DNA from 3 places in the Sphingomonas sp. SORGH_AS_0870 genome. Region 3 is predicted to be linked to each of the others. Evidence: riboswitches for the same ligand, from Rfam matches in the RefSeq annotation. Region 3 holds a riboswitch; each other region holds the start of a gene.
The links. A riboswitch is a leader RNA that binds a small molecule or an ion and turns the genes downstream of it on or off. The one in region 3 is predicted to bind cobalamin.

Region 1 (10,571 bases), 1.9 Mb from region 3:
CGCATGAAGCGCCGCGAACCGCGCCTCCATCGCCGCCAGCGCCGCCGGATTGGCCTGCGCCATGAAGTCGCGCACCTCGTCGCGGGCGAGCGTCGCGTCCCAGTACAGATCGATCAGTGACGCCGGGACCATGTCGGCCAGATGCGCAAAGCTGCCCAGATGGTCGAGCGTCGCGGCGATCTCCGCCGCGCCGCGAAAGCCATGCGCCATCATCCCCGCCATCCAGCGCGGATGGGCGGCGCGGGCATGGACGGTGCGGGCGATCTCCTCGGCCAGCGTCCGCGCCCTGGGGCTGGCCGGATCGCGCGTGTCGAGATGATAGAGCGACGCCGCCCCCTCTCCCAAGGCCACCCGCGCCGCCGCGAAGCCCGCCTGATGCGCGGCATAATCCGCCGCCAGCAGCAGATCGCTCTCGGGGAGGTCATGGACATGGACAAAGGCCTGTGCCCCCGCCACCCGCGCGGCGATCCCGTCCGCATCGCGCCGGTCGCCATCGTCGAGCGCGGTGGCCGAGGCCGCGAGCCAGCTTTCCCCCGCTGCGATCCGCGCGGCCTCGTCATAGCCCGCCTCGGGGTCCAGCCCGATGCCGTATCGGCCGGGCGCGGGGCCATAGACGCGCGGTGTCGCCTGCCCGACATAGGGGTTCCATTCGGGCTCTTCGTCGCGCTGGCCGAGAGCCCGCACCGCCTGTCCGAACAAGGCGACCAGATGCGGGAAGGCGTCGCGGAACAGCCCCGACACGCGCAGCGTCACATCGACGCGCGGCCGGTCAAAGCGCATCAGCGGCATCACCTCGAACCCCGTCACCCGTTCGGAACGGTGGTCCCAGACCGGCTCGACCCCGATCAGGTGGAGCGCCATGGCGAATTCCTCGCCCGCGGTACGCATCGTCGCCGATCCCCAGAGATCGACGATCAGGCTGCGCAGGTGATCGCCCTCTTCCTGCATGTGGCGCCGGATCAGTTCCTCGGCGAGCTTGACCCCTTGCGTCTGCGCGGCGCGGCTCGGCACCGCGCGGGGATCGATGGCGTAGAGGTTGCGGCCCGTCGGCAACACATCGGCGCGGCCCCGGTAGGGCGAACCCGATGGCCCCGCCGCCACCCGTCGTCCGTCCAGCCCCGCCAGCAGCCCGGCCCGCTCGGCCGCGCCCTGTTCGCCGCGCCCGAAGACATGGAGCCCTTCGCCGAACTGGCTGTCCTTCACGTCGCAGACAAAGGCGTCGATCCGGGCGAGCGGATCCTCCGCCCCCGCCAGCCCCAGCGTCTCGCCCAGCCCGACGCTGTCCGCCTCCTCCGCGATCAGGCCGCGCAGCCGGTCGCGGCGCGCCGGGTCGAGGCCATCGGCATTGGCATATTCGTCGAGCAGCGCCTCCAGCCGCCCCAGCCCCGCGCCGCTCCCCGCCTGGACCAGCGCCGGGGGGACATGGCCGAGGGTGACGGCACCCAGCCGCCGCTTGGCCTGCGCCGCCTCGCCCGGATCGTTGACGATGAAGGGATAGAGGACGGGCCAGTCGCGCGTCAGCGCCTCGGGCCAGCAGGCGTCGGACAGCGCAACCGCCTTGCCGGGCAACCACTCCAGCGTGCCATGCGCGCCGACATGGACCAGCGCGTCGATCGCTTGCGCGCGGAGCCAGAGGTAGAAGGCGACATAGGCGTGGCGGGGACAGCGCGACAGGTCGTGATAATCCTCGCCCCGCGCGCTCGGTCGGCCGCGTTCGGGCTGGAGCGCGACGATCGCCTTGCCCAGCGCCAGCGCGGGGAAGTGGAAGGCGTCGCCCTCGACCAGCGGATCCTGTTCGACCGCGCCCCAGCTTTCGAACAGATCGGCGCGCAACGCTTCGGGTAATGTGGAAAGTGCGTCGTGATACGCCGCCACCGGCCATGCGATTCGGTTGGCGAGCAACGCGGCGGGCAAATCCGACGGGGCTTCCACATCATAACCGGCCTCGCGCAGATCGCCGAGGATCGCTTGCGCCGAGGCGAAACCGTCCAGCCCCACCGCATGCGCCGCCTGCCAGTCCTTGCCCGGATAGGTGGACAGCAGGATCGCCAGCCGCCGCTCGGCCGCCGGGGTCGTCGCCAGCCTCGCCCAGCCCGCAACCTTGTCCGCCACGGCGGCGATCCGCGCGGGCTCGGCGCGGTGGAGGCGCAGGGCGATGTCGAAATCAGGGTCACGCTCGCCGGGTTGCTTGAAGCTGATGACCCCTGCGAACAGCCGTCCGTCGATCTCGGGCAGGACAACGTGCATGGCGAGGTCGGCGGGTGACAGGCCCCGCGCCGCGCCCTCCCAGCCCTCACGGTCGCTGGTCGCGAGCGCGACCTGGAACACCGGCACGCCCGCCCCGTCGAGCGGGGTGGTGTCGTCCTCGCCTCGCGCGGAGAAGGCGGTGGCGTTGACGATCGCGGCCGGGGCGAGCGCCGCAACCCAGCGCGCGATCCACGGGCCTGCGCCCTCGGCCTTCAGCGAGGGGACGAACAGCGCGACGGGGTCGAAGCCGCGTTCGGTCAGGGCGGCGTGGAGGGCGGCGATCGGCTCGAGGTCGGCGGCGGCGAGATAGGCACGGTAGAAGGTGATCAGGACGCGGGGGCGTGTTGCCCTGAGCAAAGTTGCGGCTGGGCAGGACAAGCCTTCTGGCATCCAGCCCCCGACCGGAGCCACTATAAAGCCTCTCTCCGGGCAGGGAGTTTCAGGTCGGTCATGCCCCCAGCATGACCTGAACGATGCGAGGCATCGTTCACCTGAAACTGGGTTGGGGAGGGGCAAGGCCGCGGGCAACTTAGCCTGTGGATAGGGCCCTCCCCCACCCCCTCCCGCCTGCGGGAGGGGCGTGTTTGTGGCCAACGCCGGTCCATCTAGCCCCTCTCCCGGCAGGGGGAGGGGTTGGGGAGGGGCAAGGGCCACGGGCGATACAACTGCCGCAAGCGCCTCCAGAGCGGCAGCCGCCGCCTCCGCTCCCCCCGCATCGCACAGCGCCGTCAGCCGCCGCACCACCGCCTGATCGACGGTGGACGCCGCCATCAAACGCCGGTCCTCCCGCCCGTCCGCTGCCAGCACCGCCAGCGCAATCCCGCGCTCGCGCGCCAACCGCTCGACTTCGCGCAGGCCATATTCCCAATAGGCCGCCCCGCCGATCAACCGGATCAGGATCGCCTTCGCATGCGCCAGCGTCTGTTCGACATAGGTGTCGACCGACAGCGGATGGACCAGCGCCGCCAGATTGGCGAGCCGCAGCGACCAGGGGAATCCCCCTGCCCGCCAGCCCGCCGCAAAGGCACTGAGGTCGCTGTCGGAAAAGGACAGCACCACCACGTCACCGGGACGCTGCCCCAGATCCTGCGGAACCGCCTGTTCCTCCAGCCCATGGCTCTCGCGAAAGACGAGATGCACTGCGCTTAGCCCTTCAGCACGCCCTCGATCGCGGCACGGTCGATCCGGTCATGCTCGGCGATGACGACCAGCCGGGTGCCGCGTGGCTCGCCCGCACCCCAGGGGCGGTCGTAGCTGGTGCGCACCCGGCGGCCGACCGCCTGGACCAGCAGCCGCATCGGCTTGCCCGCGACCGCCGCATAACCCTTTACGCGCAGGATATCCTGCTGCTCGGCGAGCGTGACGATGCGCGCGGCAATCGCCTCGGGGCTCTCCACCTCGCCCAGCATCACCGAGAGGCTGTCGAAATCGTCATGCTCGTGATCGTCCGCGCCGTCATGGTGCGAGGGGCGCGCGGCGATGTCGTCCTCGGCGGCGGCTTCCAGGCCCAGCACGATCTCGGCAGAGACGATGCCGTCGACCGCCTCGACCATGGGCAGCGGGCGCGGGGCCTCGGCGGCGATGATCTCGCGCGCCCTGGCGACGTCCTCCGCCCCCGCCAGATCGGCCTTGGTCAAGAGGACGAGGTCGGCGCACGCCAGCTGATCCTCGAACACCTCGGACAACGGCGTTTCATGGTCCAGGCTGGGATCGGCGGCACGCTGCGCCTCCACCGCGTCGAGATCGGGGGCGAAGCGGCCCGCCGCGACGGCCTCCGCATCGGCCAGTGCCACCACGCCGTCGACAGTGATGCGCGAGCGGATCGCGGGCCAGTCGAACGCCTTGAGCAGCGGCTTGGGCAGCGCGAGCCCTGAGGTCTCGATCAGGATGTGATCGGGGCGCGGCTCCATCGCGAGCAGCTTTTCGACCGTCGGGATGAAATCGTCGGCGACGGTGCAGCAGATACAGCCATTGGCCAGCTCGACGATATTCTCCGCCGGGCAGTCGGGGATGGCGCAGCTTTGGAGGATGTCGCCATCGACGCCCAGCGTGCCGAATTCGTTGACGACGACCGCCAGGCGGCGACCGCCGGCGTTGCGGATCAGGTGGCTGATGAGCGTGGTTTTTCCGGCGCCCAGAAAGCCGGTGACGATGGTGACGGGGACCTTGCTGAGGTCACGCATGCTATTTCTCCGACGCGCCGGACGAGCGAGCGCGGACACGGGACCGATCGCCGGAGCGGTGACGGACGGGCGCAGTCGAATGCGTCCGCCCCGCGTGTCGGCGACCGATGCGGCCCCGGCCGCATGGCTTCGTCGCTCCCCGACGGAGAACCGTGCCCCGACCACCCCCTGGGTCCAGGCAAGAGCGACCATGACGCCGGCAGGTCTCCTGGCTCGCGGGTCAAAGCGAGGGGATGCGCCTTCCCGGATCGCTCCAGTGGCCGTGCCTCCGATGGGGCACCAGCATCGCTCGCTCGCCGCTTACAGTTGCAGGGACAGCCGGGGATTTGCACCCCATTCCCGTTTCAAAGCCCCAAGGGGCACCGGCGCGATCTTCGGGGCGTTTCGGCCCCGATGTGCGGCATTTATCCCGCCGCGCCGGGCTTGGCAATTCGCGCCTCCATCGCGGCGAACCCGCGCCAGCGATAGAGGAGGAAACTCGCGCCCCAGCAGATCACGAACAGCCCGACGATGGCGAAGCCCAGCACGTTGAAATGCTCCGACAGCGCCCCCGCATAGCGGAACGGCCCCGCCGTCCAGCCGAACCGCTCGGCGAGCAGCGCGGTCGCCTGGATGCCGCCGATCACCAGCGCGACCAGCGCCGAGACCAGGGTGATCGTCATGTTGTAATAGAGCTTGCGAAGCGGATGGACGAACGCCCATTCATACGCGCCCAGCATCACCAGCCCGTCGGCGGTATCGATCAGCGCCATGCCCACCGCGAACAGCACGGGAAAGACCAGGATCGTCGCCAGCGACACGCCGTCCGCCGCATGCGCGCCCGACAGGCCGAGAATGGCGACCTCGGTCGCAGTGTCGAAACCCAGCCCGAACAGGAAGCCGAGCGGCGCCATGTGCCAGCTCCGCCGGATCAGCCGGAACAGCGGACGGAAGAGGCGCGACAACGGCCCCTGCCCCGAAAACATCATCGCGGCATCCGCCTCCGCCATCGGCTCGCCGCGCGCGACCCGGCGGAACCGGGTCCAGACATCGCGCAGGATGATCAGGTTCATGATCGCGATGGCGAACAGGAAACTCGCCGAGACGATGGTGGCGATGGTCCCGCCGCTCTGCCCGAACGCCTCGAAGTCGGACAGGGTGCTGGCGGCCAGCGCGACCGTGGTCGCCGCGATCAGGACGATGGCGGAATGGCCGATCGCGAACCACAGCCCGACCGCGATCGGGCGCTGGCCGTCCTGCATCAGCTTGCGGGTGACATTGTCGATGGCGGCGATGTGGTCGGCATCGACCGCATGGCGCAGCCCCAGGCTATAGGCGAGCAACGCGGTGCCGAGCATCAGGCTGTTGCCCGCGAAGACGCTCAGCGCCCAGCCCCAGACGGCGATATTGACGAAGACCAGCGCGCCCATCAGCAGCGCGACCCGCTTCTTCAGCGGCAACCGGGCGCGCGGCGCTCCGGCATGATGGTAGGACATGGGTGATACCCCCGGCGTCATTGCGACAAGGGCCGAACTCCGCTGTCGCGGTCGCCATCCCACCCCACGGACGCACGCCGGGCGGGATGGCCGATTCGTCTCGGCCGATGGGCGTCGCTCGCATGATACAATATATCCAGCCGGTGACCATCCCCTGGATCGCGGCAAGAGCGACTCGCACCGGCAGGTCTCCTGGCTTGCGGGTCGAAGCGCACGCGACACGGCCTTCCCGGATGGCTCCAGTGGCTGTCCCCTGTCGCAGGGACCGGCGTCGCTCGCTCACCGCTTACAGTTGCAGGGACAGCTGGGGATCTTCACCCCATTCCCGTTTCAAGCCCCGAGGGGCACCGGCGCGATTGACCGGCGGTCGGGCTGAAAGCCGTTGCCGGTCGGCACGGGGATAGTCTGCGGCGGGTGGAGGCGCAAACCGCTTTATCGGGCCGGACGCCCGGCTTAATCCGGATCACATGGTGGATGTGAGAAGATGGCGCCGCTGGGCGCCGGCGGCGGCGTGCCTGGTCGCGGCGTGTTCGGGCGGGAATTACCGGCCGGTCAGCGATTATCCGGTGCGGATCGGCAAGCCCTATACGGTGCGCGGCGTCACCTATGTGCCTGCCGAGGACGCGACCTATGACATGCTGGGCTATGCCAGCTGGTATGGCAGCGAATCGGGCAAGCGCACCGCGAATGGCGAGCGTTTCCGCCCCGGCTGGGCGACGGCGGCGCATACCACCCTGCCGCTGCCCAGCTATGTCGAGGTGACGGCGCTGGATACGGGACGGCGGATCATCGTGCGGGTCAATGATCGCGGGCCGTTCGCGGGATCGTCGCGGATCATCGACCTGTCGCGCGGCGCCGCCGAACAGCTCGGCCTGCGCGCGGTCGGCAAGGCGGCGGTACGGGTGCGGCGGGTGGAGCCGGACGAGAGGGACCGCGAACGCCTGCGCCACGGCAAGGCGGCGCGGCCATTGCCGCCGGTATCGGATGCAGTGCGGGCGAATCTGCTGTCGCAGATCGCGGCGGCGGGCATGACGGTGCGGTAACGCATTTCTCCCCAAGCTCGCTTGGGGAGGGGAACCGCTCGCGTCAGCGAGGGGTGGAGGGGCCGGAGGGACTTGCCCCACCACCACCGCTTCGCGGCGGTCCCCCTCCCCATCTGCGATGGGGAGGAATTAAGGGGTCCAGAAACGAAAAAAGCGGGCTTTCGCCCGCTTCATCGTCGTCCACTGATGTCAGTAGAAGATTGGTCGGGGCGACAGGATTCGAACCTGCGACCCCCACACCCCCAGTGTGATGCGCTACCAGGCTGCGCTACGCCCCGACCGAGCGGCGGCCTCTAGGCGGGTTTTCCGAAGGATGCAAGCCTTGATGTGAAGATAGTGCGCACCCCACATCCGGCGCTCCATTGCGCCTGTTCGCCTGCGATGGTAGCGGGCAGGCTATCCGACATGGGGGCTGGTCGATCGTTCGCGGTCGGCGGGTGCCCGTGCCCATTCAGCATAGACGGGTCCGAATGTTCATTCCCTTCACCGCCCCAGTCGCCGCGATGGCTGCCGCCACCGGGGCCACCGCATCGAGCGGCGCCGCCTCGTTCCTCAGCCTGGCGCCGCTGCTCCTCGTCTTCGTGGTCTTCTATTTCCTGATGATCCGCCCGCAACAGCGCCGCATGAAGACGCTGCAAGCCTCGATCGAGGGGGTCAAGAAGGGCGATCAGGTCACCACGGCGGGCGGCATCGTCGGCAAGGTGACCCGCGTCGAGGACCAGCTGGTCGAGGTCGAGATCGCGCCGAACGTCCGCGTCCGGGTGGTCAAAGCGACGTTGACCGACGTGGTCAATCCGAACGCCAAGCCCGCGAACGACTGACCCGATGCTCGATTTCCCCCGCTGGAAGGTCGCTTCCATCGTCGCGCTGCTGGCGGCCCTGTGCCTGCTGGCGATCCCGAGCTTTCTGCCCGAGAGCGTCACCAACACCTGGGGTTCGATTCCGCACCCGCGTGTGAACAAGGGCCTCGATCTGGCGGGCGGCAGCTATCTGCTGCTGGAGGCGGACACCGCCGACCTCGCCAATTCGCGGCTGGAGACGATGCGCGACCAAGTGGCGGCGGAGATGCGGCGAGGCAATCCGCGCATCGAGATCGGCGACATCTCGGTCCGCGGCGGACAGCTCAGCTTCATGCTGCGCGATCCGACCCAGGTCGATGCGGCGCGTGAGCGGCTGCTGTCGATCACCGGCGGCGGGGCGGGCATGACCGGCCAGCGCGAATGGGACATCCAGGTCGTCGACACCTCGCGCTTCGTGCTGAAGCCGACCCAGGCGGGCCTGACCCAGGCGGTCGACACCGCGATGAAGACCGCGACCGAGGTCGTGCGTCGCCGCATCGACGCGCTGGGCACCAAGGAGCCGACGATCCTTCAGCAGGGCAGCAACCGCATCGTGGTGCAGGTGCCGGGTCTTCAGGATCCGCAACAGCTGAAGGACCTGATCGGCAAGACCGCCAAGCTGGAGTTCAAGCTGGTCGACACGACCGCCAACCCGGCCGAGGTGGTCAAGGGCAACGCCCCCGCCGGCAGCCAGGTCCTGCCCTATCCCGGCAACCCGCTGGGCGCGCCGGTGATCGCGGTCAAGCGGCCGGTCATCATCTCGGGCGACCAGCTGATCGACGCGCAGCAGACCTTCGACCAGCAGACCAATGCGCCGCAGGTGGCGATCACCTTCGACGCGCAGGGCGGTCGCAAGTTCGCGCGGATCACGCAGGAAAATACCGGCAAGCCGTTCGCTATCATCCTCGATGGCCAGGTGCTGTCGGCTCCCAATATCAACGAACCGATCCTGGGCGGTCGTGCCCAGATCATGGGCAACTTCACCGTCGACACCGCCAACCAGCTCGCGATCTCGCTGCGTTCGGGCAAGCTGCCGATCGACCTGAAGGTCGTCGAGGAACGCACCGTCGGCCCCGACCTGGGCGCCGATTCGATCCGCGCCGGTATCCTGGCCTCGGCGATCGCGGCGGTCGCCGTCATCGTCTTCATGACCGTCACCTATGGTCGGTTCGGCATCTATGCGAACATCGCGGTCGTCATCAACGTACTGGTCATCCTGGCGGTCATGGCAATGCTGAACGCGACGCTGACCCTGCCGGGTATCGCGGGCTTCATCCTGACCATCGGCACCGCGGTCGACGCCAACGTGCTGATCAACGAGCGTATCCGCGAGGAACGCAGGCGCGGGCGAAGCGTCATCCAGTCGGTCGAGCTGGGCTATAAGGAAGCCAGCCGCACCATCTTCGAGGCGAACGTGACCCACGCCATTTCGGGCGTCATCATGCTCGTGCTGGGCTCGGGCCCGGTCAAGGGCTTCGCGGTCGTGCTGCTGATCGGCATCGTGACCAGCGTGTTCACCGCCGTTACCTTCACGCGGATGCTCGTGGCGCTGTGGTTGCGCCGCGAAAAGCCCAAGACCATCAATATTTGAGGCAGGAGAACAGATCATGCGCCTCCTGAAACTCGTCCCCGACAACACGAACATCGACTTTGTCCGCCTGCGCGGCTGGGCGTTCGGGCTGACGCTCGCGCTCACCCTGCTGGCGGTCGGCGTGACGTTCGCCAGAGGTCTCAATCTGGGCGTCGACTTTGTCGGCGGCCTGATGATCGAGGAAAAATTCCCCACCCCGCCCTCGGCCGACCGGGTACGTTCGGTCATCGACGGGCTGGGCGTCGGCGAAGCCAATATCCAGACGGTCGGCGACGGCCGGACCATCAGCATCCGCCTGCCCGCCCCGGCCTCCAACGACGAAGGCGCGACCAACGCCGTCGTCCGCAAGGTCGAGACCGCGCTGGGCCAGCGATTCCCCGGCGCGACCTTCAGCCGTTACGACACGGTGTCGGGCAAGGTGTCGGGCGAGCTGATCAAGCACGGCGTGCTGGCGGTCGTCCTGGCGATCCTGGGCATCGGCCTGTTCGCCATCTTCCGCTTCGAATGGCAGTTCGGCGTGTCGACCATCGTCGCCATCGTCCACGACCTTCTCGTCACGCTGGGCTTCTTCGCGATCACCCGGTTCGAGCTGGACCTGACGATCATCGCGGCGTTCCTGACCATCATCGGCTATTCGATCAACGACAAGATCGTGATCGACGACCGTATCCGCGAGAATATGCGCCGCTATCGCAAGATGGACATGCGCGAGATCATCAACCTGTCGGTGAACGAGACGCTGCCGCGCACGGTCATGACCTCGGTCACGATCCTGCTGGCGCTGATCGCGCTGCTGCTGCTGGGCGGCCATGTGCTGCGCGGCTTCACCGCGGCGATGATCCTGGGCATCGTGGTCGGCACCTATTCGTCGATCTACGTCTCGTCCTCGCTGCTCATCACGCTGGGCCTGCGCGCCGAGCCGAACCGCGAAAAGCCCGGCACGACCGACAAGCGCAGCATCGCCGACGCCGAGCGCATCACCCCGCGAGAGGGGTGAGCCGGGCGCATGAGCGACTCGATCCGCATCACCCGCGATCCGACCGCCCCCGGCCCGATCGTCCGTGGCTTTGCCGCCACGGGCTTCCGGGTCGGGGAGATCGCCTACCCTGCGCTGCTGCTCTCCCCCGACTGGCATGAGCCGTGGAGCCCGCCGCCCTTCGAGGCGCTGGATGCACAGGCGGTGGCGTCGTTGA
Region 2 (10,571 bases), 2.5 Mb from region 3:
CCGGCTTGACCTCGGCAACGGCACCGCGACGACACTAACACCGGCCAACCACTGGTCGAACCGCTGGCCGAGCGACACGCGCATGACGCTGTGGAGCGGGCATTATCTGGACACGCCTTCCGGGACGATCTGGTTCGTCGGCGACACCGGCTATGGCGATGGACGCATCTTCGGCGAGGTGCGCGGGCGGTTGGGTGCGCCCGATGTCGCGCTCATCCCGATCGGAGCCTATGCGCCGCGATGGTTCATGGCCGCACAGCATGTCGATCCAGCCGAGGCCGTGCGGATCTTCACAGACGTGGGGGGAGGACGTGCGCTGGGCATTCATTGGGGGACCTTCCAGCTGACCGACGAGGCCCGTGAAGCGCCGGTCGCGGAACTGGCGACAGCGCTGGACGCGGCGCGCATCGCCCCGGACCGCTTCGTCGCGGCGGAAGCGGGCGGCGTGTACCGCTTCAGCTAGAGCATCTCCAAGTGCACGCGTCCCCTGGCGCGCGGCTATAGCTCATCGGGGTGAGTGAGGGCATCCGCATCGAGCGTCAGGTCGGCCGCCGCCCGGTTATCCCGCACTGCGCGCTGCTCGCTGCCTTGGGGATGACGATGACATCGCCCTGCACCGGCAGCCAGGCCAGCGCCAGTTGGGGCGGCGAAGCACCGAGTTCGTCGGCGACGCCACGCTGTTGTGCTGATTACTGCAATTGCAGTCCCCGACTGGGTGTCTGCACCTGTGCCGCCAGCATTCGCGCGTGATCGCCTGCTTGCTGCTGCAATCGCATTGCGGCTGGCATTCCCTCAGCGACCCATTGATTAAGCAGGTTGCGCGCCTTCGGATCGGCGAACGCCTTCGCGGCCAACGGCCGCAGCTTTGCCATTGCCTTTGGATCACGCCGCCATTCATCCAGCCATGCATCGACCGCCGAATGTCCACCGCGCATCTCGTCAAGGGTCGGGGAGGCGGGTGAGTGGGGTTGGGACAGCTTTGTCAATGCCGGCAACGACACCGCACTAGGCGATACCGGCGCCGTTTCGCTTGTGGGCGCAGGTAACGGGAGCGCGGGCGAGGTGAATCTTGCAGCATCCTGCGCGATCCCTTGTCGGATGCGCGCTGCGAGTTTGCCGGTGAGTTTTATCTTCTCTTCGTCCGCGACCTCGACCGCCATGCGCAGGAATGCTTCACTTCCTGCGATCAGCTCGACCGTTCCCCATTTTCGTTGCGCTAGCTTGAGCGCCGCGACCACATCGGCACGCCGGAGCGTGTGGATCGCTACAGTTGGTCCATGGTCAGTGAACGCTGGTCCCGGCTGATTGATGCGGCGGTAGATGCAGGCCCCATCGTCACGGTGCCACTCATAGCCGGCGACCGGAACGCCCGTAGCGGCATGGTCCCCGGAGGACGCGACTACCATCGGCACCGTAAGGTCGAGTGCCTTCGGGACAGAAGGAGCGCTCGCGCCGGCGCACCAGGCGTCGTAAGACGGAAAGCGCGCGGCGGCATCGAGTGCGGCCACGGCCGGCGCGGTCGCCGCCATCAGATCCCGTTCGATCCCTGCGAAGTGCATGCCAAATAGCTTGCGCGTGGCGTTCAGCTGGTCCCGGCGCCCGCGCCAATCGCTGGCGTTGATCTGGGCAGCGATGGCCCGCCGCCACGCGATGATCGTCGCACGTGCCTGCGTACGTTGCGCGCCGAGCTGTTCGCGTGCGGCGGTCACTGCGCCTGCGTGCGCATCGCGCGCTGCCTCATAGCCGGGACGACGTTCCTGCCCCGGCATGTAGCGAGGTTTATGCATGACGATCTGATCGGGACTGCCCGCGCTGAATGGGCCAAGCCGATCAGCCTGCACAAGCTGCGTCAGCGCCGCGCCGCGGGCGGCGATGCTCGCCGAGATCGCGCGCTCGCCCATCGTGATCCGCGCGCCGTTGGTACCGGAGCGTGCGTAGCCGAGCCCTTCCTTGCCGAGCTTCTCGTGAAGCTCGTCCCATGAGCGGGCACGCGCGATGATCGGGGCAGCAATCGTCATCGCGATGCGCTCGAAGGACATGCGCCCGGTGCGCGCCTCATAGCCGCGCGCGCCGCGCGATACCCTTTTGTCGACAGCCTTGTCCAAGGTGCGGCGGTCGGGCGGGTGCACCCCGGTGGCGCTGCCATCCACATGGCGGACCAGCCGACCGCTATCGATGTGGCGCACGCCGTCGACATCGACCCGGTACTGCGCGCCCTTTTCGGCCTCCCAGCCCTGCTGGTGTTCTATCAAGGCTGCCGCCTGACCGGCGGCGTTGAGCTGCCAGCCGTCGCCTGCCGCGACGACCGTGCCGGTCTCCGGATGCACGCGGTTGGCCGCGACATGCACATGATAGTGTCGGGTATTGCTATGGGCGGCGTAGATCGCCTGATGCTCTTCCAAGTTCAGGACACGCATGAGCAGCGTGACCGCTTCGTCGACCTGTTCCGGCGTCGGGTGTTCGTTCTCACCCCAGCTGATGACGTAGTGCTCGATAGGGTCAGTGCCGCCGGCACGCGTGATCTGTGCCAGCATCTCGATCTGCGCGCGTTCGAATTGCGGGGTGACGTTGCGGTAGCCGATGAGGTCGACCTTCTCGCCACCATGCGCCTGGTCGGTGACATAGCCGAGCAGCGCATGGTCGGCGTGGTCAGCAAGGCCGAGAACCTCCAGCGTGGCTGGGTCGGCATCGCGCAGATAGTCAGAGAGCGCGATGAAATGCGCGCGCACCTGTGCCACGGTGGTATGCTCCACCTGCTTCTTGAGGGCGCGCGCTGTGGCGCGGCGCTGCTGGCGATTGCGGTGGCTGATTGCGACGACAATCATCGCAGCTCCGTCCTTGCCAGCAGATGGAGCGCTTCGATCAGCGCCTCAAGGTGGCGGACGAGCGCATGGTCCACCACCTTGCCGTTCTTCACCGCGGTACGGCATGCCGCCAGCGTGGCGAGGCTTTGTGCCATGAGCGGCTCGTAGGGGCGCAGCACGACCCCCTGGCGTAGCACCGCCGCGCGGATGAAGGCCGCACGGCTTAGCCCCGAGGCTGCGACTGCCAGTTCGAACTGCGCGAGCTGCGCTGCGTCGAGCTTGGTCGAAATCGCTTGCGATCCGCGGTCCGGCGTTGGTTCATCGACGCCCATCGCAGCCTCCGGCTGCCGAGGGTGTGACAAGCGGAGCGCGGAACACCCGCATGGCCCGGTTTACCGGGCCCATCCTGCCCTCTCTACCCCCTACTTCCGTTCTGACCCTCTGGTCACCCCGGTTGTGCTGACGCTGCAGGACACGAACGTGTGGCCGGGACACGAGCGAGGCCAATGTTGATGTCGACGTCGGGTCACTTGCCTGACGCCGGATTGGAGGAGATGCCCCGCGGCTATGGAGCGTGATCATGCTATCAACGTCTCATAACGGGCATCGCTGGCTTGAAACCGCTTTGCCGCCGCCAGGAGGTCGCAGTCGTTGCTAGCGGATCTGATGGACGCAAGCGAGTCGACGAATTCTTCCCAGCAATCGACTACTTCGTCAGTCAGTCGATGTGCTGGCACATTTCGGGGCAACGGCTGGGAAGGTGCTGCCCGCGTGACCTGTTCGAGCACGGGGAGTGCGGCATCGAAGCCGAGCCAGCGTGCGAAGCCGCCGGACGTGGCAAAGTGCAGCAAGTGTGCGGCCCACGCTCCACGCAGTCGCTCGTAGCCAGGGAAGCCATCGCGGATGAGATCGGCGGGGAGCCAGCCACGTCCGAGCGGGATGTTGAGAACCGTCGGTGTCAGATGGGGCACCTCGTGGCGCGGCAGCGCGGCGAGTGCCGGTGGCAGGTCATCGAAGTCACCCGTGCCGTCGACGTTCTGCTGGACGATGTGAATGTCGAGCAGATCGCCAAACACGTCGATCGCCTTTGTTAAGTCATCGGTGATGTTGCTCTTGTTCGGGATCTGGGACACCAGCATCGCCGCATTGCCATCCCGACCTCCGAGGCGAGCCACCAGCTTCATCAGCGGTACGAACGTTCGCTCATTCGTTAGCTCATTGGCACCGACGTCGAATAGGACGAGGTCGAATGTTGCGCACTGATTGAAGAGCGCCGACACCTGGATACCCTCCACGAGGGGAATGACCTGCACGTCGGGGCGCTGCACGCGGTGCGAGATCGCGCTGGTGCCGGTCGCGTCCGCATCGATGATGCCGACGCGCAATCCGGCGAGCAGCGCGAGTGAGGCGGTTGCAAGCAGCACGCTCGTCTTGGCGCTGCCACCGGCCTTGCTACCGCTGGCCAGAAGCATCGGCCGGTCGGCGTGCTTTCGCAGCCGCATGGGATCGTTGCTCATGCCTGCTGCCTCGGCGGGGTGGCCCGCATGCGGCCCATGCGTGCGAGCAGATCAGGATCCGTCGCCTCATCGTCATCAACGCGGCCGGACGGCAGCGAAGGTACTGGCACTGCAACCGTCGTGCTCACGGCCGGGGAAGGAGATACAGTGGATGGTACGGGGTCGAGCACCTTGCGGCGCGGTGCTGGGGCAGGCGACGGGCTTGCCTTCGAGCGGTCATCCAGATGCGGCTGCGCAAGCCGCTTGATTGTGCGGGTGAAGGTCGCACCACATGCCGCTGCGTCCTGCTCCGCGATAAGCGCGAGCAAGTCGCTGGGCTTGAGATGCGGTAGCTCGAGGCGCGCCTTGACGTACTCACCGAGCCAGTAGGCGGCGCGGTCGCTCTGGTTCATCGGCGCGCGCGCGGCGGGAAAGCGCTCGGTGGCGAGTTGCGTCAGGCGGCCGTCGAGCACAAGCGGCGGCAGCGGACGTGCGACGGTGGAGGGGCGGCGGCTCATGCGTGGCCTCCCTCAACCGGATCACGGCGAGTCGTGATCGACATTGGGCGGGGCAGCGCACCGCGCACATGCACGACTAGGTCACGGACAATGCAGGACATAAAAAAGCTCCTTGGTCGGACGTCAGACAGCTGACAGAGGTCAGCGGTGGAGGAGCGGGAGCGCGCCCCTGGTCTGTATCATGCGTCCGTCTCGTGCCGCTGCGGTGCCCGTGCCGTCAGTTTCCGGACCACCGGTCCGGTACGATGCCTGCATCCGCAGCTGTAAGCCACATGACAGTCATCGCGCACACATCCCAACATCGGGGGATGCATGTTCCTCATATGTCCATGCGCTCGCGAGGTCAAGCGCGTGGCGCGTTTCTGTTGGGACCCGGCGGCGCTGTGAACCGCTGAACGCCACGCCAGTGCAGCTGACGTACCTTTTCAAAGTTACGACGTCCGCACAGGGAGACGATGCCTTCGCTGCGCTCATCGTCAGCAGCATTCCAAGCCCGTCCGGTGTGCGTCCGCGTGGTCTGGAACGCCCGCGACGTGAGTGGCGATCTGCAAGGGGCGGCGGCTCGTCTCCTCGCGATCTGGCTTCATCGGCCGTTGCAGATACGCGCAACGGCCGATGAAGCCAGGGGCACGGAGCGAGAAAGCGATGTTTGATTCGGGTAATCGGGCTGGCGCTGTCATCCGGATAAATTGAGATGCCCTCATCCATCTGAATAGAGTTGGGGATGGGGTCGATCTCAAAGGAAAGACCGACCCCGAGGGTCAGAGTCGATGCCGATCTTGCCGAAAAGTTGGGATGGATGGACAAGAAGGTATCGATTCGCGCAATGATCCGACGCGGCACGCAGCAAGTGACAACTTGGTTCTACAGCGGTCAAATCCTGCCCCCGCAACCATCACAACAACATCATCCCATACGAGACCGCCACGGCATAGCCGAAGGCGGATTGGCGCGTTCACGCCTTAGCGACGACGCCCGCCACCCCTCGGCGGTAGCGCCGCTGGCGGATCCTGGCTCTCCGCCAATTCCACCACCTCGAATCTGTAGCCCACCCAGCCGCGCTTGCGTGCCGCTTCCGCCAGCGACGCGTCGTGCGCCATGGCTTCTTTGCGTGATTTCGCGTGACCCCAGAACACCTCCGTCCGGCCGCCGCCCAGATCGGCGACGATCCGCCAGTAATGGGTGAACGGGGCAGAGGTCGGACCGATGGTCTTCACATAGCCGTCGGGCATCGTTGCGGTCAGATAGCGGGTCTTGCGGGCCATGGACGCGGGATAGCGCAAAGCCGTTCCTGGGGGCAGATGCTTGACCCGCCCCGCCGATTGCCGCAATCAGAACGCGGCCGGAATATTCCGGTCGTGATCGCGCCGGTTTCCCCGAACAGGGGAATTAAAAGGGAACGCGGTGAGGGCGGGTGACCGCCCAAATCCGAGGCTGTCCCTGCAACTGTAAGCGGTGAGCGGACATGCAGGGACCGGTGTCGAGCCGGTCCAGCCACTGGGGCAACCTGGGAAGGCGCATGGTTCGCGATGACCCGTGAGCCAGGAGACCTGCCGGCGTCAGGTCGCTCATGCCGGGCCCAGGGGATGGCCATGGCTAGGTCTTTTCCGACGAGCGACGCCAATGGTGGCGGAGGCGCATGGGTGGCCATGTCGAGTGCGGAAAGGCGTCCAGCGCGCATGGCATCCGGCCGTTCGAGGCGAACGGAAGGTCTCGGCTTGTTCGCGACAAGACGCTATGAGCAAATAATGTTATATCATCACATATCATCAAGCCGTGGTCTCATCCTTGTGGGTGGGGCCCTGTGGTCCTGCATGGCGATGCCCGCCTGGGCGCAGCAGGGGGGTATGCCGACCGGCACCGACGCCACGATATTGGTCGTCGGCACGCGCGACAAACCGGCGATGGACCGGCCCAATGCCACGGGCAGCCGATTGGGGCTGACCCCGCTCGAAACCCCCGCCAGCATCACCTCGCTCGACGGCGACCTGGTGCGCGCGCGGGGCGACCAGTCGATCGTCGAGGCCGAGACACGCGCCCCCGGACTGTCGAGCGTCGCCAATCCCGGCAATGGCGGCACCGCCCTGGCGGCGCGTGGCTTTTCCGGACAGGGCTCGGTCCTGCAACTGATCGACGGGGTCCGGCTGTTCCCGGCAGCGGGGACGATCACCTTTCCAACCGATCCCTGGATGGTCGAGCGGATCGACGTGCTGAGCGGCCCGGCGTCGGTGCTCTATGGCCAGGGCGCGCTGGGCGGCGCGGTCAATGTGGTGATGCGCAAGCCCACCGCCCGGACCGAGGGACAGGCCGAGATCGGCTATGGTGCGCAGGACAGCGTCCGGCTGGCGGCCGGGATCGGCGGTCCGGCAGGGGCCACGCTGGGCTATCGGCTGGATGCCAGCTATCGCCGCTCCGACGGTTATGTCGACCGGGGGGATTCGCGCAGCTTCGCGCTGTCGGGCACGGTGAAATGGACCCCCTCGCCACGACTGGCGGTGACGATCCGCGGCGATCATGGCGACCAGCGGCCGATCGGCTATTTCGGGACGCCGCTGATTGACGGGCGGCTCGACCCGGCGATCCGGACGCGCAACTATAATGTCGGGGACGGGCGGATGCGGTTTCGCGACGACCGTGCCTCGGTACAGGTCGACTGGACGCCGAGCGCGGCGGTCAGCGTCTCCAACATCGCCTATTATCTGACCAGCGACCGATTCTGGCGCAATCTGGAGAGCTATTGCTGGGTCGGTGCCAGGGGCGCGTGCGCCAACGGGGAGAGCGGTACGCCCGGTACGATCCGGCGGAGTGACAATTACGGCATCCGTCACGACCAGACCCAATGGGGCGACCAGGCGAGCGTGACGCTGCGTACGCCGCTGGCGCAGGGCATTGCCAATGCGCTGGTCGTCGGGGTCGACGCCAATCTGGTGCGCTTCACCCATGAGAACGACTTCGGATCGGATGCGCAGGTCGATGCGGTCGATCCCTTCGCCTTCGATCCCGGCCGCTTTCTGGATACGCAGGGAATCGCGCCGCGATACCGCACCCGCACCGTCGCGCTGGCGGTGTTTGCCGAGGATCGGGTGTCGCTGGGCCAGAAATGGTCGGTGGTCGGCGGTTTCCGTTACGAGGAGGATCAGGTCCGCCGCTGGGCGATCGCCTATCCGGGCGGCACGCGGACCGATCGCTTCGCCTTTGAAAAGACCTTCCGCAACGCGACCTGGCGGGCGGGCATCGTGTATCAGCCGAGGCCGACCCTGTCGCTCTATGGCCAATATGCCACCGGCGTCGATCCGCTGGCCACGCTGACCACCGTGTCGAGCGGGCAGGTGCAGTTCGGCAATGCGAAGGGCAATCAGGTCGAGTTGGGCGCCAAGTGGCTGTTCCTGGGCGGGCGCGGCACCGCGACGCTGGCGGCCTATCGCATCGTCAAGACGGGGCTGCTGGCGCAGCGCACCCTCTCCAGCCCGGTCGAGCAGGTCGGCCAGCGCTCGGCGCAAGGGGTGGAGGCGGCGGTCTCGGTCGATCTGCCCCAGGGGTTCGGGATCGACGCCAATGCGACGATGCTGGATGCGCGGTTCGACGATTTCCGTTCGGGCGGCGCGGACTATAGCGGCCGGACGCCGCCCAATGTGCCCGAGGCGCTGGGCAATCTCTGGCTGCGCTGGGATGCCACGGCCCGCATGCAGGCACGGGGCGGGGCTGCGCTATGTCGGGCGGCGCTTCTCCGACAATGCCGATGCGTTTCGCATCCCCGGCTATGCGACGGTGGACGCCACCCTGTCCTATGCGCTGAGCCCGCGCATGGCGGTCGACCTGCGCGTCTATAACCTGTTCGGCAAGGCCTATGCGGTCACCGCCTATGGCGATCAGCAATGGATATTGGGGCGTCCGCGCTCGCTGGACCTGGGCCTTCGTGCGACGTTCTGACGCATCATGGGGAAGGGCGGCCGTCCGGTTCGCCTTTCTCGTCCATCGCTGGGCCGGGATCGCCGCCTGCCTGTTCTTCGCGATGTGGTTCGCCTCCGGGCTGGTGATGATCTACGTCCCCTATCCCGCGCTGACCCCTGCCCAGATGGCGGCCGGGGTGGAGCCGATCGACTGGGGCGGGGTCGAGCGGCCGCCGCCGGACGGTGCGACCGCGCGGCGGATCACGCTGGAGATGCGCGACGGCGTACCGGTCTGGCGGATCGAAGGGGCGGGGGGCGAGACGCAGGTCCGCTCCGCCCGGACGGGGGCTCGCGTCGCGCCGGTCGATGCCGCCTATGCCCGCCGGGTCGCGGCGCGGTTCGCGGGGGCGCCGGTCGTCGCGGTTGCGCCCATCGGGCATGACCAGTGGACCGTGGCGGGCGGCTTCGACCGGCACCGCCCGTTGTGGAAGGCGACGCTGGCCGATGCCGCCGGGACCGAGCTCTATGTCTCCAGCCTGACCGGCCAGCCGGTGCAGCGGACGACGCGGACGCAGCGCATCTGGAACTGGCTGGGGTCGGTGCCGCACTGGCTCTATCCGACGATCCTGCGCCGCGACGGCGGGCTGTGGCGGCAGGTGGTGATGTGGGTGTCGGGGCCGTGCATCGCGGTCGCGCTGACCGGGATGTGGATCGGCATCCTGCGCATGCGGCTGGGGCGGCGTCGCTATCGCGGCGGGCGGGTGACGCCCTATCGCGGCTGGATGGTCTGGCATCATGTCAGCGGGCTGCTGGGCGGCGTGCTGCTGACCGGCTGGATCGTCAGCGGCTGGCTGTCGGTCGATCCGGGACGCGTCTTTGCCGGGGGCACCGCGCCGGTGGCGGCGATGCGCGCCTATGCCGGGCAGGCGGGCGAGCCGGTGGCGCTCGACCGGCTCGCGGCCATGGCGGGCCCGGCGCGTAGCGTCGTGTGGAGCGGCGATGGCGGATGGCGGCGTATCGCGATCGACCCGGCCGGACCGCATCCGCGCTGGCTCGAGCAGGCGACGCTGGCCCCGGCCGCGCCGATCGATCGACCGGACGCCGCCGCCATGCTGGTGCCCGGCGGGCATGTGACGGGGGTGGCGCGGCTGGAGCGGCCCGATTTCTACTGGGCCAATCCCGCCCGGCTGCCGGTGGTGCGGATGCGGTTCGACGATGGTGCGGCGACCTGGCTCTATCTCGACCCGATGAGCGGGGCGGTGGTCGAGCGGCAGGACCGCGTCCGGCGGGCCTATCGCTGGGCCTATACGCTGCTTCACACCTGGGACTGGCCGTGGCTGACCGCGTGGCGGCCCGGCTGGACGGCGTGGATGTGGCTCTGGTCGATCGCCGGGCTGATCCTGTCGGTCAGCGGCGTCGTGGTCGGGTGGCGGCGACTGAGCCGTCCTGCGTCGCGCGGGCGGGTGAAAACATCGCCATCGGGGTTGGCGTAACCATGCCCGGCCGCTTAGATGGGCGGCATGTGGCAACTCTATCAATTCCCGCTCTGTCCCTTTTCGCGCAAGGTCCGGCTGCTGCTGGGCGAGAAGGGCGTCGGATATGAGTTGGTCCGCGAGTCGCCGTGGCAGCGGCGCGACGAGTTCCTCGACATGAACCCCGCCGGGCAGACCCCGGTGATGGTTGACGAGGAGCGCGGCGTGCTGCTGGTCGATTCCATGGCGATCTCGGAATATTTCGAGGAGACGGTCGAAAAGTCGGCGATGATCAACGGCACCGCCGTCGGCCGGGCCGAGATCCGGCGTCTGGTGACGTGGTTCGACACGCATTTCTATCAGGACGTGACCGGCCCCCTGCTCCACGAAC
Region 3 (10,571 bases):
CGTGAAGGCACGGGCCGAGCCGCCCAGTGACGGTGACGAGGCAGCGCACCCGGTCTGGGCCGGGGTGTTGCCGATCCGCAGCACCTTCGCCGCACCCGAACCCGCCCCCGAACTGGGCGGGGATATCGCTTTCCCCGCAGGCCTGTCCGCCCTGCTCGCATCGGGGCGGCTGCGGTGACCGCCGGCCCCGCGCCGGATCGGACCGACGACCTGCCGCTCGGTGCCGTCGTCACCGGTGCGGCTCCGCCATTGCCGGGGTTCGATATCCATGCCGGTCGCGCCGTTACGCTCGAACCGCTCGGGATGGCGCACGCGGCCGATCTCTGGCGTGTCGCGCAAGGAGCGGATCGCTCCTTCACCTATCTGCGCTATGGGCCGTTCGCGACGGAGGAGGCGTTCGCCGCGCATGTCGCGGGATTGTCCGGGATCGGCCGGCAACCCTTCTTCGCCGTGATCCCGCGAGCCAGCGGAACGGCTGCGGGCTGGGCCTCCTTCTGTGATATCGCGCCGGACGATGCTGCCATCGAGATCGGCAGCATCTGGTTCTCACCCGTCCTGCAACGCACCCGCGCCGCGACCGAAGCAATATTCCTGATGATGAACCATGCCTACGCGCTCGGCTATCACCGGGTCGTCTGGCGCTGCAACGCCCTGAACGCAGCGTCTATCCGCGCTGCCAGCCGCTTCGGTTTCACCCATGAAGGGACATGGCGGTGCGACGGGATCGTGAAGGGCCGTCGTCGTGATACCGCATGGTTCTCCCTCCTGGCGCCTGAGTGGCCTGCACAACGTGATCGTTTCAAGGCCTGGCTCGACGACGACAATTTTGACGAGAATGGCGTCGCCAGGAAGCCGCTTTGAGGGTGATCCGGCCTACCGGTGCTTTTCATTGGAGCGGCGGCCAGCATAGCAGAGGCATTCCTGTTGGGATGGTGAAATGGGAGTTTATCCAGTGCCCCAACATCCTGTTTGATAGGTGTTTTGGGACAAAGTGGTAGGTGATTGTCCGCCAATGTCGATCGCCCGATAGGGCAGCTATGGGCAATCTTGCAGGTGCCACAGGTAGGCGCTTCTCGCCAGCCTGGGACCCATCCCGCGCTGGCGATCCAACCGCCGTGATCAGCTGAGTATCTCTCGACGTACGATTTCCGCGCCAGCACCCAGCGCCTTCAGCTTGCCCCGTGCGACGTTGCGCGCCAGCGGCGCCATCCCGCAATTGGTCGCGGGCAAGAGCTTGTCGGCATCGACGAAGCGCAGCGCTTTGCGCAGCGTGTCGGCGACCTGTTCCGGTGTCTCGATCGTGTCCGTCGCGACGTCGATCGCACCAACCATCACCTTCTTGCCCCGGATCAGTTCGATCAGGTCCATCGGCACGTGCGAGTTCTGGCATTCGAGCGAGATGATATCAATCTTCGACCTCTGGAGGTTGGGGAAGGTCTCCTCATACTGGCGCCATTCGGAACCCAGAGTCTTCTTCCAGTCGGTATTGGCCTTGATGCCATAGCCATAGCAGATGTGGACAGCGGTCTCGGCCTTCAGCCCTTCGGCCGCGCGCTCCAGCGTGGCGATGCCCCAGTCGTTCGCTTCGTCGAAGAATACGTTGAAGGCGGGTTCGTCGAACTGGATGATGTCGACGCCAGCCGCTTCCAGCTCGCGGGCTTCCGCATTGAGGATGCGGGCGAACTCCCATGCCAGCTTCTGCCGGCTCTGGTAATGGGCGTCGTACAGGGTGTCGATCATCGTCATCGGCCCGGGCAGCGTCCACTTGATCGGCTGATCGGTCTGGGCGCGCAGGAAACGGGCGTCATCGACGAACACCGACGTCGGCCGCGAGACGGCGCCGACGACCGTCGGCACGCTGGCGTCATAGCGGTTGCGGATGCGCACCGTCTCGCGCTTCTCGAAATCGACGCCGTCCAGATGCTCGATGAACGTCGTGACGAAGTGTTGGCGGGTCTGCTCGCCGTCCCCCAGGATGTCGATGCCGGCCTGCCGCTGATCGTCGACTGCCAGGCGCAGCGCATCCTGCTTGCCCGCGACCAGTTCCTCGCCCTCCAGCTTCCACGGCGACCACAGGGTCTCAGGCTGGGCCAGCCAGAATGGCTTGGGCAGACTGCCTGCGGTCGTCGTCGGCAACAATGTCGTCATGATGCAAATACCTGTCGTGTGGGTAGGGATCAGAGTCCGCAGGTCGCGGACCAGCGCTGAAGCGCGGGCCAATGCGGCTTGATGAAATGCTCTTCGGCGAATTTGCCCTGCTCGACGGCGAGGCGGCTGCGTTCCTCGCGATCGTAGACGATGCGGGTCAGCGAATAGTCCTGATACCTCAGGCTCGGCTGATAATGCTCCGCCGCGACCGAGTTCGCGTTGTAGATTTCCGGGCGATAGATCTTCTGGAACGTCTCCATCGTCGCGATGGTGCTGGCGAGTTCGAGGTTGGTGTAGTCGCTGACCAGATCGCCGATGTGGTAGAAGGCGAACGGCGCGACGCTGTGTGGCGGCATGAAATATCGCACCTTCATGCCCATCTTCGCAAAATACTGATCCGTGGATGAGAATTTGTCGTTGCGATACTCGACGCCCAGGATCGGGTGTACGTTGGCGGTCCGGCGATAGACCCCCTTGCTCGATACGCTGAGGCAGATGACCGGGGGTTTGCGGAAGTGGTCGCGGTAGGCGCTCGATCCAAGGAAATGCTTGAACAGGTTGCCATGCAGATCGCCGAACCCCTCCGGCGCGCCGCCACCCCCGGCCTTCAGGTGATCGGGCAGGACGACGCTGAAGTCGTAATCGCGAATATAGGACGAGAAGTTGTTGCCGATCATGCCATCGCTGCGCTCGCCGCTGATCCGGTCGGTCACGGTGGTGTGCAGGATTTCGATCAGCGGAAACGCTTCGTCGTCCGCGCCGTCCCCGAGCGTGAGCGCGGCCGAGACGATTGTCAGCTCCAGCGTATAGCGATCGCCCCTGGGGTTATCCCAGTGCATCAGCGCGTTGAAGCGGTGGTCGATCATCACCAGCGTGTTGCGCAGATTCTTCTGGCGGCTGTCCCCACGCGCGAGATTGGCGAAGTTGGTGGTGATGCGCGTGTTGTCGGCGGGACGATAATCCTCGTCGAACGGGATATGGCTGATCGAGAATGTGAACCCGCTATTCGTCATGACTCACCCAGGTTTTGCGGGCGGGAGGTCAGGCGAAAGCGCGCGAGGCGTGAACAGGCCCGGATGGCGGCAAGCCACGGACCGTCGCATCAAGCGCGATCCACCGGAGGAACCCCCGTCCGAGGAACGTTATGGCGTCGAAGGCAGGTCTCCTGGCTCACGGGTCAACGCGGTGGCTCCGGCCTTCCCAGGCTCCTTGCGGGAACCCAGTGACACGAAATGGAGCCGCCACTCGCCGCTTACAGTTGCGGGGGCAGCGCCGGATTCTGCCCCAAAGGACACCACCGGCTTCCCGTCTTAGCCCCATCGCCACGCCTGGGATGGGGAACCTCGACATAGTCGTTGAACACCATCAGTCCGATGGAGTCAACGACCATATAAAGATATCTTTATATCTTGATCCCGTTCGAGGCGCCGTCGTGATCGTGTGACGTCGGTCACGCCATGCGCTGTCGGCCCCCTGATCTTGACCTGAAGGGACGTTTTCTGCGACCCCGGCACGGTCAAGGTTCCTTCGCCGGATGGCCGAAGCCTAAGACGGGAAATCGGTTCGATGCCGATGCTGCCCCCGCAACTGTAAGCGGCGAATAGAAATGCCCTCGTGTGTCACTGGCGCCTGGGTGCCGGGAAGGCCGGGGTTTCATGACGACCTGCAAGCCAGGAGACCTGCCTTCGACGCCATAGCGACCACCGGCGGGGTGCCCGGTCTGGCCGCTGCGTTGCTGCGGGAAGAGGTACACCTCTCCCGTTGGCCGCTGGCGTCTGGATGCCCTCGCGAATGATTGAGGATCAGGATGTCACAGGAATACCGCAGCACCCCCATCCAGCTGATCGACATGGTCTTTCCCGGCGATGCTAATCACCACGGTACATTATTCGGTGGGGTGGCTTTGGAGCACATGGACAAAATCGCCTTCCTTGCAGCGTCTCGTCACGGCCGTGCTGCCTTCGTCACCGCGTTGTCGGAAAAAAATTGATTTCGCAGCGCCAGCCAAGATCGGAGACATGGTGGAGGTGACGGGCCGTGTCGTGGGGGCGGCCGGAAATCGCTCGACGTCGAGGTCGAACTGATCGCGGAGGCACCGGTATCAGGCCTACGACGGCTATGTACCCGTGGTCGGTTCACGCTCATTGCCGTCGGAAGCGAAGACCCTCTGCCCCCGATTGGTGAGACGGTTCCGAGAGATGCGGCGCAGCCGTTGCGAATGGTCGACATGATCTTCCCGAACCAGACCAACCATTGCGGCACCCTCTATGGCGGCGACGCGCTTTGCATGATGGGCACTTCGGCCGCGAAGTCAGCGTCACGCCCGAAGATCACCGGATCGAGCCCATGCGAGATTGCGATCGCGGCCTTGGTGTCCGATCCCAAGGTCCCGGTCACCGTGGCACCGAGGCGCTTGGCCCAGAGGGTGGCGAACGCCCCTATCCGCGTCGATCCTTCGCCGTCGGGGAGCGGCGGCGGCAGTTTGACGGTCAACCACGCCGCCACCCACACCAACCCCAGCGCGCCTGCGACGAGGAACGCCGCCTGCCACCCGAATGCGACCGCGAGCGCCGGGATCGCCAGCGGGGTGATGAGCGCACCAATATTAGGCGCGGTATCACCGATGCCGAGCGCGATTGGCCGGTCCTTCTGTTCGAATAGGTGGCAGCGGACTTGACCGCAGCCGGTGTCCCGATCGATTCCGCCGCGCCAAGTATGACTCCGGCTCCGATGAAGCCGGACACAGTCGCGTCGGCTCTCTACCGCAAGCGTGCAACAGCCCCTCCATGAAGAGGCTTACTCTACCCCACAACGGGTGAGCCATATCCGCTCGAAACCGGCCGAGTGACAGCAATCCCTTTTATTCCTACTTGATAGATATGATTTGTTCCGGGAAGCCGGCCGGCGACCTAAGCTTGCCTGGTTCGCGAGGCACTCAGACGGGGCCGCGACGGTCATGCATCGGTCCGGGGAGAGGGCCGCCGCGCCAGATCAGAATCATAGGGGGAACGGGTCATGCCGAACCGATTGCGGCCGCGCGCCGTACGACACGAACGACGTTCGCATCGGGGTGCGATCGCCGTGCTGGCGGGTATCGCCATGCTGGCAACCGTCCCGTCGCCGACGTTCGCGTCCGAACCGGACGCCGACCCGTCGCTCGAGCAGGTGCTGGCCCGCCGACGTGCGGCGCAGGCAAGCCCCGATGTGGAGCAGGTCATCGAAACGCGGGCCACGGCGGAAAGCCGTTCGGGCGTACGACGCCTGCGGATCGGCGATTTCCAGTATTTGAGTGATAGCGACCGCGGCTATGCCGGCTATGATCTGGGCGCGGGATCGTGGGACACGTTCGCGGCGGTGTTGGCCAGCGCGCTGGCCGACGAATTCGCGACCCAGGCAGCACGGCGCAAGCTGCCCGTCGACGCGATCGACATCGTCCTGACCAGTCACCCAGACGCCCCCGAAATCGCCCGCACGCGCAAGGTGTCCTATCCCCGCAACCTTGCCTACACCGCCTATATCGCGTCGTCGGCCAGCGACGCCGACCTCGAATCGCTGCGGCAGGATGTTGAACGCGCATCGCCGGTGCTGGCCGCCGTGCGCGATCCGCAGGCGATCGCCCACGGTCCGGTCGGATTGACCGTCAGCGCGGCGCAACCCGATGCCGGTGCGCCGCCCGGACTGCGCGATTTCCTGGTCGAAAAGCGCCAGGCGATCGCGCGACTGGCGCAGGCCTCCGCCGCCGGCACCGCCGCGCCGCCGACCGGGCTGCGCGCCCATGCCCGTATCGAACCGCACAGCGGCCTGCGCACCACCCGGACCGGCAAGGGCAATTACCATATCCTGCACGACAGCCGGGCGGACCGCGCGGGTAACGGCCTCGCCCCGACGGTCGAAGAGCATCTGGTCGGCGTGCTCGCGACCTGCATGACCCATATCTTCGAGATCGAGGCCGCGAAACGCAACATCGTGCTGGATGGCCTGGAAGTGCGCACCCGCGCGGTCCTGCCGCCGCGCGGCGACGGGGCGACGGCGGCCCGGTTCCGCGACATCGCCTATACTGTGGCGATCGCATCGCCCGAACCGGCCGCGCGGATCGATGGATTGCGCGACGCAGTCGAGGCGTCCTGCCCGATCTACAACCTGTTGCGCGATCCGCAGTCGATCGCCGGCCGGATCGTACGCGGCCGGTACGAATCGCAGATGGCTACCGCGGCGCGCTGAAGCGCCGGCGCGGCGCACGTCCGCGATCTGCACCGCAGACGGTGCCGACATCACATCTTATCCTTGGGGGGAATCATGAAGAACTGCGCCTTTTTGCTGGCGGCGACCGCATTCCTAGCCGCACCGTCCGCCTTTGCCGAACCGCTCGATGGCACACCGCCGCGCACCGACGCCGCGAAGACGGAGGAAGCGAAGGAAAGTCCCGACAGCGACATCGTCGTTAACGGCCGCAAGCAGCAGAAGGAAATCAGCGGCGGCGCGCTCGGCACCCGCTCGAACCTCGAAACGCCGTTCTCGATCACCAGCGTCGACAGCGACGATATCGAGAAACTGCGCGCGCTGACCACCGCCGACTATTTCGTCGGTGATGCCAGCGTGACCCGCGACGGCGGCAGCCGCTACAATATCCATTCGCAATGGGTGACGGTACGCGGCGCGGCGGTACGGACCCAACTCTACAACGGCGTACCGCTGCGGGACTCGCAGGGCGCCGACACCCCACCCGAATTCCTCGAACAGGTGCAGTTGCTCAAGGGTGCCGGCAGCTTCATCTATGGCTATGCCGCCCCCGGCGGCGTCATCAATTTCGTCACCAAGAAGCCGACCGAGACGCTGCTCGCAAATATCAGCGTTGGGTGGCAGTCGGCGGCGCTGTTCCGGCAGCATGTCGATATCGGCGACACGGTCGGGCCAGTCGGGTTCCGGCTAAACGCGGTCCAGGAGTTCGGCCGGACCTATGCGGACAGTGAGATTTTGCGTCAGGGCGCGGCGATCGGGCTGCGCGTCGACCTCTCGCCCGATATCGCTTGGCGCACCGATGCGTTTTATCAACGGAACCAGATCGACGGCGCCGAACCCAGCTTCGTGGTCGGCGGCAATGCCAACCCGGCGGTGCCGACCTATCGCGACCGGGTGGTGCCTGCCCCGGTCAGCGGGCGGACGCGCTTCGCCTCGCGCGATACCTATACCGACGGGCGCCTGTATTCCGCGATCACCAGCCTGACGTGGCAGGTCAACCCCGACTGGTATGTCCGGCTGACCGGCGGACAGGTCGGCAACGACCACCGGCTGCCCTATGAACGCATCATGCTGCTCAACCAGGCGGGGGATTATTCGCTGCGCCTGTTCAACGGGCGCAACGTTTATCGCAACCGACTGGGTTCGGTGTTCGTCGAGGGGAAGTTCGCTACCTTCGGCCTCGCGCACCAGCTCAACCTCGGGCTCGACTGGCGCGACAGCCTCGGCCGTCATGCCGAAAATCTTGCGACCTTTCAGGCGGGCAGCAACATCTTCCGCCCCGTCCTCGCCCGCTGGACCTATGACGATCGCCGCGACCTCGAAATCCGGCCGCTGGGCTGGAACGAGGAGAAATCGGCGTTCGTCAGCGACACGATCACCATCGCCGACACGGTGTCGGTCATCGCCGGCGCGCGCTACACCGACTATCATTCGCGTGCATGGGCGTGGCGCAGCCAGCAACGTACCAGCGACTATCGCACCGACGGCGTCACGCCGACCTTCGCACTGCTCTATCGCCCCAGTTCGGCGCTGACCTTCTACGGCAGCTATATCCAGGCGCTGTCCGAAGGGACGATCGTCAGCAACCTGTACGACAATGTCGGCGACATCCTGCCCGCGCTGGCCAGTCGCCAGTATGAAGTCGGCGCCAAATGGGAATGGGACCGGTTCTCCGGCGCCGTCGCGCTGTTCCGGCTCGACCGCGGGGCGAACTTCGTTACCGACGACAACCGGCTCGTGCAGGACGGCATCGAACGCTATCAGGGGATCGAGGTGTCGGCGCGGGTCGTGCCCGTCCCCACCGTATCCCTCGGCGCATCGACGACCTTCGTCGACGGCACGCATGAACGGGCCACCAATCGCTGGCTGGTCGGACGGCAACTGCACGGCGTCGCGCGGGTAACGGCGGTGTTCGATGCATCCTACGACCCCGCCTTCTTGGCCGGCGTCGGCCTCAGGGCGCTGGTCCGCTATCAGGGCAAGGCCGCAATCTTCAACAACCAGCCCCGCGACTGGACCGTCTATACCCCCGGGGTCTGGCTGGCGACGTTGGGCGGCGACTATCGCTTCCAGCTCGGCGGGCGCGAACTTACGCTGCGCGGACAGGTTCAGAACCTGTTCGACACCCGCTACTGGAACAGCGGTACCAGCACCTGCTGCTATTCGCTGTCGCCGGGGCAACCGCGCACCGCCAGCATCGACCTGAAGGTTTCGCTATGACCCGGCATGACAAGGAGGCCCGCATGTCCCCGCGCTACTGGACGTATCTTACCGCCGCCGCGCTGCTCGTGCTTTCGGGTTGTGGCGAAGAGGACCGGTCGTCCCCACCACCGAAGACAGCCACCGCCGCCACCGAGATCGCGTGGCGCCACGGCGACGTCGCAGATGCGTTTGCGGAGGCGAGCGAACAGAACAAGCCGGTGCTGCTCTATTGGGGGGCGGTGTGGTGTCCGCCTTGCAATCAGTTAAAGGCCGGATTGTTCCGCAACCCAGACTTCATCAGCAGGACACGCGACGTCATCCCCGTCTATCTGGACGGCGATACGCCCGGAGCGCAGGCATGGGGCGAACGGTTCGGCGTCACCGGCTATCCGACACTAATACTGCTGCGTCCCGATCGGAGCGAAGTGACGCGGCTGTCGGGCACCGGCGATAGCGCACAGGTCGCGTCGGCACTGGATGCGGTCCATCGCGGCACCGGCAATGTCGATACGCTGCTGCAGCGTGTCCGGTCCAGGCAATCGCTGTCGAACGACGATTGGGCGTTGCTCGCAGGATATGGGGGGTGGCACGACCCGAGCCGATCTGCCACTGCGGCGGCGACGCTGGCCGCGTTGGCGGCCGCCGCCCCTGATGTCCGGTTGCAACGCCAGTTCCTCTTACAGGCGCAAACCGTCCGCCCCGATACCGCCCCGCTTTTGTCTCCCGCAGAGAGCAGCCGGTTGCGCCACGCCCTGACGACGGTACTCGCCGATCCCGCAGAGGTCCGGGCCAACCGCGCCTCGCTATCCTATGGCGCGGTGAAACTCGTCAACGGTGCGGTTCCTGGCGGAGGAGCGGATCGGCAGCGGATCGGCGAAGCGATCGTCGGGGCACTGGACGCCCTGTTCGTGGACACCCGGCTTGTCGCGTCGGAGCGGCTTGCATCGGTCGACGCGGCGGTCGCGCTGTACCGCGATCGCGCCGGCCCCGCCGCCCCACCGGCCGCCGCGTTGCTGGCCAAAGTGCGCGAAAGGGTTGCATGGGCCGACCGCAGCGTCACCAGCCCCTATGAACGGCAGGCAGTCATCAGTGGCGCGGCGCACTTGCTGGCCGATGCCGGCGATGCGGCCGGGGCGCAACGGTTGCTGGAAGCCGAACTCAAACGGTCGCGCACACCTTATTACTACATGCCAGCGCTCGCCGAACTGGCCGAGGCGCGCGGCGACCGGCGGCAGGCGATCGACTGGCTGCGGCGTGGCTACGAAACGTCCGAAGGCCCGGCTAGTCGGGTGCAATGGGGGGTGACCTATGTCGAGGGACTGCTGCGCCTCACGCCCACCGACCATGCCGCGATCGAAAAGGCGTCCGGCGCGGTCATTAGCGAACTGGCCAGCCAACCCGAAGGATACCGGCAACGAACCCGGACGCGGCTGGAAAAGCTGGGCAAGGCACTGGTCGCGTGGGGCACCGAACAGAACGGTAGCGCGACGCTGGCGCGGCTGCGGACCGCCGGAAAGAAAAGCTGTTCGGGACAACAGGATGCGGCGGTCGCCACCGCATGCCGCAACTGGCTCCCACCGGGGATCGCCTAACGAATCGTCGCGGTATGATCGAGACACGGCCGATCGGTGCCGTCTTGCTAACCCTGATCGTTGAGACGCCTCGATCGAGTGACGTCGGACGGAGCAAGACTATCCACGACGATCGCGTTTCAAGAAACTTCTGGACAGCGAAGGAGAGCCGAGGTCACGCCGAATCGAACTAACCTGGTGGGGCAAATTTGCGAATGCGGATGGTGGGGGCGGAAGAGGTGGTGGCCGTGACGATCGGCCAGGCAACTGCCATGCCGATGGACGACGTCTTCATCTCGCGTGCGTTCGTCTGCCTGGTGCAATCGGGCGAAAAGCAGATCCATCATCCAGCGTTCGGCTCGATCCTGGCCAGACCAGGGGATGTCGTGGCCTTTCCCGCCGGCGCTCTGG

Region 1: linked by a shared signal. The riboswitch ahead of cobW (cobalamin biosynthesis protein CobW) and the one ahead of QE363_RS08265 (putative oxygenase MesX) in region 3 are both predicted to bind cobalamin.
Region 2: linked by a shared signal. The riboswitch ahead of QE363_RS19415 (TonB-dependent receptor) and the one ahead of QE363_RS08265 (putative oxygenase MesX) in region 3 are both predicted to bind cobalamin.

Annotation. Positions count from the first base shown of each region.
Region 1 is NZ_JAVIYW010000002.1:3,569,621-3,580,191, forward strand. Features, by position in the region: gene cobN (cobaltochelatase subunit CobN) at 1-3,387, opposite strand, end outside; gene cobW (cobalamin biosynthesis protein CobW) at 3,393-4,430, opposite strand; cobalamin riboswitch at 4,611-4,812, opposite strand; gene QE363_RS16570 (HoxN/HupN/NixA family nickel/cobalt transporter) at 4,835-5,905, opposite strand; cobalamin riboswitch at 6,070-6,272, opposite strand; gene QE363_RS16575 (septal ring lytic transglycosylase RlpA family protein) at 6,382-6,948, shown strand; tRNA gene QE363_RS16580 (tRNA-Pro) at 7,150-7,226, opposite strand; gene yajC (preprotein translocase subunit YajC) at 7,419-7,769, shown strand; gene secD (protein translocase subunit SecD) at 7,774-9,378, shown strand; gene secF (protein translocase subunit SecF) at 9,395-10,375, shown strand; gene QE363_RS16600 (Mth938-like domain-containing protein) at 10,385-10,571, shown strand, end outside.
Region 2 is NZ_JAVIYW010000002.1:4,190,467-4,201,037, reverse strand. Features, by position in the region: gene QE363_RS19445 (MBL fold metallo-hydrolase) at 1-463, shown strand, start outside; gene QE363_RS19440 (relaxase/mobilization nuclease domain-containing protein) at 690-2,825, opposite strand; gene QE363_RS19435 (hypothetical protein) at 2,822-3,136, opposite strand; gene QE363_RS19430 (hypothetical protein) at 3,383-4,321, opposite strand; gene QE363_RS19425 (hypothetical protein) at 4,318-4,818, opposite strand; gene QE363_RS19420 (hypothetical protein) at 5,781-6,083, opposite strand; cobalamin riboswitch at 6,170-6,391, shown strand; gene QE363_RS19415 (TonB-dependent receptor) at 6,633-8,648, shown strand; gene QE363_RS19410 (TonB-dependent receptor) at 8,569-8,748, shown strand; gene QE363_RS19405 (PepSY domain-containing protein) at 8,735-10,201, shown strand; gene QE363_RS19400 (glutathione S-transferase family protein) at 10,229-10,571, shown strand, end outside.
Region 3 is NZ_JAVIYW010000002.1:1,672,443-1,683,013, reverse strand. Features, by position in the region: gene QE363_RS08280 (pyridoxamine 5'-phosphate oxidase family protein) at 1-178, shown strand, start outside; gene QE363_RS08275 (GNAT family protein) at 175-861, shown strand; gene QE363_RS08270 (methionine synthase) at 1,120-2,148, opposite strand; gene QE363_RS08265 (putative oxygenase MesX) at 2,178-3,161, opposite strand; cobalamin riboswitch at 3,286-3,509, opposite strand; cobalamin riboswitch at 3,651-3,850, shown strand; gene QE363_RS08260 (hotdog domain-containing protein) at 3,956-4,138, shown strand; gene QE363_RS08255 (hypothetical protein) at 4,414-4,641, opposite strand; partial or broken gene QE363_RS08250 (hypothetical protein) at 4,651-4,773, opposite strand; gene QE363_RS08245 (OsmC family protein) at 5,164-6,369, shown strand; gene QE363_RS08240 (TonB-dependent receptor) at 6,445-8,607, shown strand; gene QE363_RS08235 (thioredoxin family protein) at 8,604-10,181, shown strand; gene QE363_RS08230 (AraC family transcriptional regulator) at 10,376-10,571, shown strand, end outside.